Regions from separate parts of the Aureimonas sp. SA4125 genome, predicted to be linked through region 2. Evidence: predicted binding sites of a transcription regulator. Region 2 holds the regulator's gene; each other region holds the start of a gene.
What was found. Region 2 encodes LexA, which represses DNA repair genes until DNA is damaged. Its sites were predicted from a motif close to TGTTCNNNNTGTGTTCNG; they were not measured.
Positions count from the first base shown of each region.

Region 1: Sa4125_RS02950 (PA0069 family radical SAM protein) is a predicted target of LexA. The motif match lies at 1,177-1,194, and genes of this name have one in related genera.
Region 3: parE (DNA topoisomerase IV subunit B) is a predicted target of LexA. The motif match lies at 826-843, and genes of this name have one in related genera.

Region 1 covers NZ_AP025032.1:650,188-652,453, reverse strand. The annotation lists gene Sa4125_RS02965 (4-(cytidine 5'-diphospho)-2-C-methyl-D-erythritol kinase) at 1-33, shown strand, start outside; gene moaB (molybdenum cofactor biosynthesis protein B) at 35-577, shown strand; gene Sa4125_RS02955 (glycosyl transferase family 2) at 584-1,117, opposite strand; gene Sa4125_RS02950 (PA0069 family radical SAM protein) at 1,251-2,266, shown strand, end outside.
Region 2 covers NZ_AP025032.1:2,404,059-2,406,324, reverse strand. The annotation lists gene Sa4125_RS11150 (ComEC/Rec2 family competence protein) at 1-506, shown strand, start outside; gene lexA (transcriptional repressor LexA) at 570-1,295, opposite strand; gene glp (gephyrin-like molybdotransferase Glp) at 1,378-2,266, opposite strand, start outside.
Region 3 covers NZ_AP025032.1:2,230,842-2,233,107, reverse strand. The annotation lists gene Sa4125_RS10335 (alpha/beta hydrolase) at 1-724, opposite strand, end outside; gene parE (DNA topoisomerase IV subunit B) at 910-2,266, shown strand, end outside.

The sequences.
Region 1 (2,266 bases), 1.8 Mb from region 2:
CCGCACCGCCAACCGTTGGACAGGACGAATTGAGATGACCGACCGCGCCTTCATCCCCCTGTCGATCGCGGTGCTGACCGTCTCCGACACCCGGACTCCCGCCGACGACAAGTCGGGCGACACGCTCGCCGAGCGGCTGACCGCGGCAGGCCACAGCCTCGCCGACCGGGCGATCGTCCCCGACGAGATCGAGGCCATTCGTGCGCAGGTTGTCGCCTGGGCGCAGGATCGCGCAATCGACGTGGTGATCACGACCGGCGGCACCGGCTTCACCGGCCGCGACGTGACGCCCGAGGCGCTCGAGCCGATCTTCGACAAGCGCATGGACGGGTTCTCCGCGGTCTTCCATCGCGTGTCCTTCGACAAGATCGGGGTCTCGACGATCCAGTCGCGGGCGACCGGCGGCGTCATCAACGCCACCTTCGTCTTCGTCCTGCCGGGCTCGCCCGGGGCCTGCCGCGATGGCTGGGACCTCATCCTTTCGGCACAGCTCGACTACCGCCACCGCCCCTGCAATTTCGTCGAGATCATGCCGCGGCTGGACGAGCACCTGCGGCGCGGCGGCAAACCGGTCTGAGCAGGATCAGCGGCGGGAGGGTGCGAGCCGCGGCCGCAGCGAGGCCACCAGCCGCGTCGTCGCGACGCCGCGGCCCATCGCCTCCAGCGTCGCCGCCCGCTTCGCCAGCCCGATCGCCTGGGGTTTAGGCACGAGCAGGCCTTCGACGAGGGCCGTCCGTCGCCCCGTGAGGCGCGCCAGAAGACCGGGACGGTCGCGCTTGGCACGCGAGAAGCGCGCGGCGCGGGGCGTCAGCCCCCGCTTCTCGACATCGCCGATATGGGTCGCCACCGCCTCGACCCAGTCGAGCGACAGCCGTGCGCCGGCTTCCAGCAGCAGCACCCAGTCGCCGCGCGACGCCGAGACGGTGCCGGCAAGGTCGCTACCGGGCACGATCCGGCAGCCGGCATGATCGGCAATCTCGCGCGTCGCGGCGTCGAGGCCCCGGTCGATCACGACGACCTCCCGCACCATGCCCTCGACGGCGCCCGCAACCAGCGTCGACAGGCTCGCCGCCAGCGCATGCGGGTCTTCCCCAGCTTCGATCATCACCGACACCATGGTCTGGCTCTAGCCGATACCGGCCGATACCGCCAGTGCAACCAAAGTTCCGCCCTATTTGTTCTTGTAATGTTCTCTTCTCGGTATTAGGTTTTCATTCACACACGGATCACCGGGATCGGAAGGGATTGCCATGCAGGACGTCAGAGTCGCCGACCGGGCAGCGTTTTCCGGACCCAACGGCATCGACATTGCCCAGCACGTCATCGCCGAGTCGGGCCTGCGCATCGGTTTCGAGCGGCGGCGCGGCCGCGGCTCGGGTGTGAACCCGACGGGACGGTTCGAGCCGTTTGCGCGCAGCGCCTATGACGACGGCTGGAACTCGCTCGACGAGCTGCCGGCGTTCACGACGGACGTGCAGGTCGAGAAGCCGAAGACGATCATCTCGCGCAATACCTCGCCCGACATCTCCTTCGACCGCTCGGTCAATCCCTATCGCGGCTGCGAGCACGGCTGCGTCTACTGCTTCGCCCGTCCGAGCCATGCCTATATGGGAATGTCGCCGGGCCTCGACTTCGAGACCAAGCTCTTCGCCAAGCCCAACGCCGCCGAGCTTCTCGAACGCGAGCTGTCGAAGCCCGGCTATGTCCCGAAATCGATCGCCATCGGCACGAACACCGATCCCTACCAGCCGATCGAAAAGAGCTGGCGGATCATGCGCGAAGTGCTGGAAGTGCTGGAGGCGGCGAACCATCCGGTGGGAATCGTCACCAAGTCGGCGCTGGTCACGCGTGACATCGACATTCTCTCGCGCATGGCGGCCAAGGGTCTGGCCAAGGTGGCGCTGTCGGTGACGACGCTCGACCGGACGCTGGCGCGGGCGATGGAGCCCCGTGCGGCAACGCCGGCAAAACGCCTCGACGCGGTGAAGGCGCTCAGCGAGGCCGGCATCCCGACCATGGTGATGACGGCGCCGATCATCCCGGGTCTCACCGACCACGAGATCGAGCGACTGCTCGATGCGGCGCATGCCGCCGGGGCTCGCGAGGCCGGATGGGTGCTCTTGCGCCTGCCGCTGGAGGTCAGCCCGATCTTCAAGGAATGGCTGCTCCGGCATTATCCTGGCCGCTACCGCCACGTCCTGTCGCTCCTGCGCTCGATGCGCGACGGCAAGGACTACGACGCCGAATGGGGGAAGCGCATGCGCGG
Region 2 (2,266 bases):
GACGACAAAGGCCGATGGCCTTCTGCCGTGCGACGACGAGAGGCGGTATCCGGGTGACCTGGACCGACGACTATCGGCAAACCGGCCGGGCCTGCGACGAGGGAGATGTCGCCATCGTGGCGCGCGCCATCCGGCTCGATGCCTGCCGCTCCGGCGCGATGTTGCTGACGCTCAAGACCCTGCGCCGAAGCGGCTCGATCGCCGTCTACGGCGATGGCCCCGGGCCGCGCCAGGTGGCATCGATCGATTCCGCGCCTGAGCCCTGGAATCGCCACCGCGACGCACCCTGGCCGGAGACCTGGCGGAACCCCTCGACCGCGGTGTCATCGCAACCAGACGTGTCGGCACAACCGGACTCGTCGGCACAGCCGGACTCGTCGGCGCAATCGGACCCGGCGGATTCGCTCCTCGGCGTCAGCCCCGCAGGCGAGCGGATCACGCCTGACGGCCGGCAGACTACACCGACGTTGGCCCAGCCCGCATCGGCTGCATCCTCGTCTCCATGACGCAACCGGGGAGGGATGCACCGGCGGGCAGGCGCGATGTCCTGCGAGAGGCCCCGGCGTTTGTCAGTACCGTCGAATCAGCCCGACGAGGCGGCCCTGGACCTTGACCCGGTCCGATCCGAAGATGCGGGTCTCATAGGCCGGGTTTGCCGCTTCCAAGGCGATGGTGTTGCCGCGACGGCGAAAGCGCTTCAGCGTCGCCTCCTCCTCGTCGACGAGGGCGACGACGATGTCTCCAGGCGTCGCCGTGTCGGCACGCCGGATGACGACGGTGTCGCCGTCGAGGATGCCCGCCTCGATCATCGAGTCGCCCTTGACCTCCAGGGCGAAGTGTTCGCCCGCACCCAGCATGTCGGGCGGCACGAAGATCTGCTGCGTGTTGTTCTGGATCGCGGCGATCGGAACGCCCGCGGCGATGCGACCCATCATCGGAATGCCGACCGCGCTGTTCTCGTTGGAGACGGCGCGCGGGCGCTTCTGCAGGGAGGCGACTTCGGCCACCGGCTCGGTGCGGGCCCGGGAGTTCTCGACGATGCTCGGCGTGAACGCCGTCCGCTTCGGCATCTGCGTCACCGAATCGGGCAGTCGCAACACTTCCAGCGCGCGAGCGCGATTCGGCAGGCGGCGAATGAAGCCGCGTTCTTCGAGTGCGGTGATCAGCCGGTGGATGCCGGATTTCGACCGGAGGTCCAGCGCATCCTTCATCTCGTCGAAGGACGGCGGCACGCCGACTTCCTGCAACCGTCCATGAATGAACATCAGCAGATCGTGCTGCTTGCGCGTCAGCATCGGTGAGAATCCCTATAAAACAAAACCTGAACAAACCTATCTGTTCTAGTTGTGTTCCGCAAGGGGCGGTGGCGCGACTGCCTCAGTCGAGCAGGATGTAGCGGCAGGGGTCGCCGGCTCTTGCGGCGGACGCGAACGGCTCGCGCCGGAGCAGTACGTCGGCCCGGGCATAGACCGAGAGGAGGGAGGAGTCCTGGCGTGTGATGGGCATGACGACCGGTGTCAGGGCCTCTCTCTCGCCAAGCGTCGCGCGGATGAAATCGGCACGCAGATCATTGGCCGGCATATCGGTGCCGAGAACGGCGTTGCGGTACATCGGAGCGCTCGGGCATCCGGCCAGCGTCGATACGAGGGGTCTCAGGAAGAGCGTCGCCGCCACGAGGCTGGACGCGGGATTTCCGGGAAGTCCGACAAGTCGCATCGAGCCGATGCGACCTGCCATCAGCGGCTTGCCCGGACGCATGGCGACCTTCCAGAAATCCGGCGTGACGCCCTTCTGCGCGAACACGTCGGCGACGAGGTCGTGGTCCCCGACGGAGGCGCCGCCGATGGTGACGAAGATGTCGACGTGCTCGGCGAGGGCGCGGTCGAGAAAGCCGCCGATCTCGGCGGCATCGTCGCGCGCGATGCCGTAGTCGAGGGCCACGCCGCCGGCCGACGTCACCATCGCCGCGACGCCATAGGAATTCGACGCGACGATCTGCGACGGACCGATGCTCTCGCCGGGCAGGACGAGCTCGTCGCCGGTGGCCAGCACCGCGATGCGCGGACGCCGTCGGACCGACACCTCGGGGTATCCGCCGCTGGCAGCCAGCGCGATCGCCCCGGCGGACAGGCGCGTCCCCGCCGGCTGCAGCACGGCGCCGGCGGAAAAATCGGCACCGGCGCTGCGGATATGGCGTCCGGGGACGGCGGCCTCCAGAAGCAGGACCTCGCCGTCCGAAACCCGGTCGGCGTTTTCCTGGATGACG
Region 3 (2,266 bases), 170 kb from region 2:
CGTGCGCCAGAAGAAGCGGGATGCGGCGGGTCCCGGCAGCTTTGCGCAGGGACGCAAGCTTTGACGGCGGCGTGTTGGCGCTGAGCATCACCAGTCCGTCGATCGCATCGATGACGCCGGCGTCGCCTGCGAGGTCCCAGCAGAACTCGCCGCCCATCGAGGCGCAGGCGAGAACGATCGTGGCCGCCGGGTGATCCCGCCGATGCGTTTCGAGGAGCGTTCCGATCCTGGTGCGGTCCACGCTCCCGAAGCCGCCCGCATCGGCCGTGAGATAGAGGCCGCCGGAGCGAAGCATCAGGTTTTTCAGCCGGTTGAAATTGCCGCCGAAGGTGCGGTCGTTCATGCCCAGCCGTCGGTCGCCGTTCCGGCCGTGGATGAAGAGGACGATGCTGCCGGGCGACTTTGTGTCGCCGACGGTCACGATCTTCAATGGCCCGGCCGGTGTCGATACGACGGACTCTTCCTGGCGCGCGAGCGGCGCAAGGTCGACATAGGAGGGCTTCACCCGTCGCTCCGGGATCTCGTCGCGGCCGTTGATGTCGCGAAGCTCGGAGTAGTCGACGTCGATGAGGTCGCCGTCGTCGCTGATGGCGGTCAGCGGCGGATAGGCGAAGAGCGCGTCCTTGAAAGGTGCAAGCTGCGCCGGCGCGGCAGGCGCTTGGTCCGCCAGAAACGCCAGTGCGGCGAAGGCGAGGACGGCGCGGGAGAGAAGCATTACGGCCATGCCGGTTTCCTTGCCGAAACTGGCGCGACGCGCAAGCCACGCAGGGGTCGAAAACTGTTGGTAGTTGCTGTCTGCGCCGCCTTTTGAGCGCTGCCGGGTTGAAGAACATTTCGTGAAAGTATAGTCCATTGCCGTGATACCTCATCCCGCCAAGGGCTCGGAAACAAGGCAGCTTGCAGCGCATCATGAGCGATGATCTCTTCTCCGGAGGCGCGGCCGCCAAGGTGCGCACTGTCAGGTCCCCGGCCCGGCCAAAGGCGGTCGACGCGCTGTCGGCGGCGAAGGCTGCGGCGCCGGGATCGGCGGAGGCGAGCTACACCGCGGCCGACATCGAGGTGCTGGAGGGCCTGGAGCCGGTGCGCCGTCGGCCCGGCATGTATATCGGCGGAACCGATGAGAAGGCGATGCACCACCTCTTCGCCGAGGTGATCGACAACGCCATGGACGAGGCCGTCGCCGGCCACGCGAATTTCATCGAGGTCTCGCTGGAGGCCGACGGCTATCTCGCCGTCACCGACAACGGCCGCGGCATCCCGGTCGACCCGCATCCGAAATACACCAACCGCTCGGCGCTGGAGGTCATCATGACCACGCTGCATGCCGGCGGAAAGTTCGATTCAAAGGTCTACGAGACCTCCGGCGGGCTGCACGGCGTCGGCGTCTCGGTCGTCAACGCATTGTCGTCGCGGCTCGAAGTGGAAGTCGCGCGCAACCGCAAGCTCTACCGCCAGGTCTACGAGCGCGGTCATGCCGTCGGTCCGCTGGAGGAAGTCGGCGAGGTCCACAATCGCCGCGGCACGAAGGTGCGCTTCCTGCCGGACACGCAGATCTTCGGCGCGAACGCCGCCTTCGACCCGGCGCGTCTCCTGCAGATGGCGCGGTCCAAGGCCTATCTCTTCGGCGGCGTCGAAATCCGCTGGGCCTGCGATCCCGCGCTCCTGCCCGCCGACGGCAAGACGCCGGCGCGCGCGACATTCCACTTTCCCGGCGGCCTCAAGGACTATCTCGAAGGCTCTCTCGGTGACGAGCAGCGCGTCACCAGCCAGACCTTTGCCGGCCGGACCGAGAAGGTCTCCGGCCACGGCGCGGTCGAATGGGCTGTCAGCTGGACGGGCGGCGACGGTTTCGTCCGCTCCTACTGCAACACCATCCCGACGCCTGAAGGCGGCACGCACGAAGCCGGCCTGCGTTCGGTCCTGACGCGCGGGCTGAAGGCGTTTGCGGAAGTCTCCGGCAACAAGAAGGCCGCCGCCGTCATCGCCGACGACGTGATGATCTCGGCCTCGGCCATGCTGTCGATCTTCATCCGCGAGCCGGAATTCGTCGGGCAGACCAAGGACCGCCTTGCCACCGCCGAGGCGCAGCGCATCGTCGAGAGCTCGATCCGCGACAGCTTCGACATCTGGCTCGCCTCCTCGCCGCAGGATGCGGCAAGGCTGATCGACTGGGTTGTCGACCGCGCCGACGAGCGGCTGCGGCGGCGCCAGGAAAAGGAAGTCAACCGCAAGAGCGCGACGCGCAAGCTCCGCCTGCCCGGCAAGC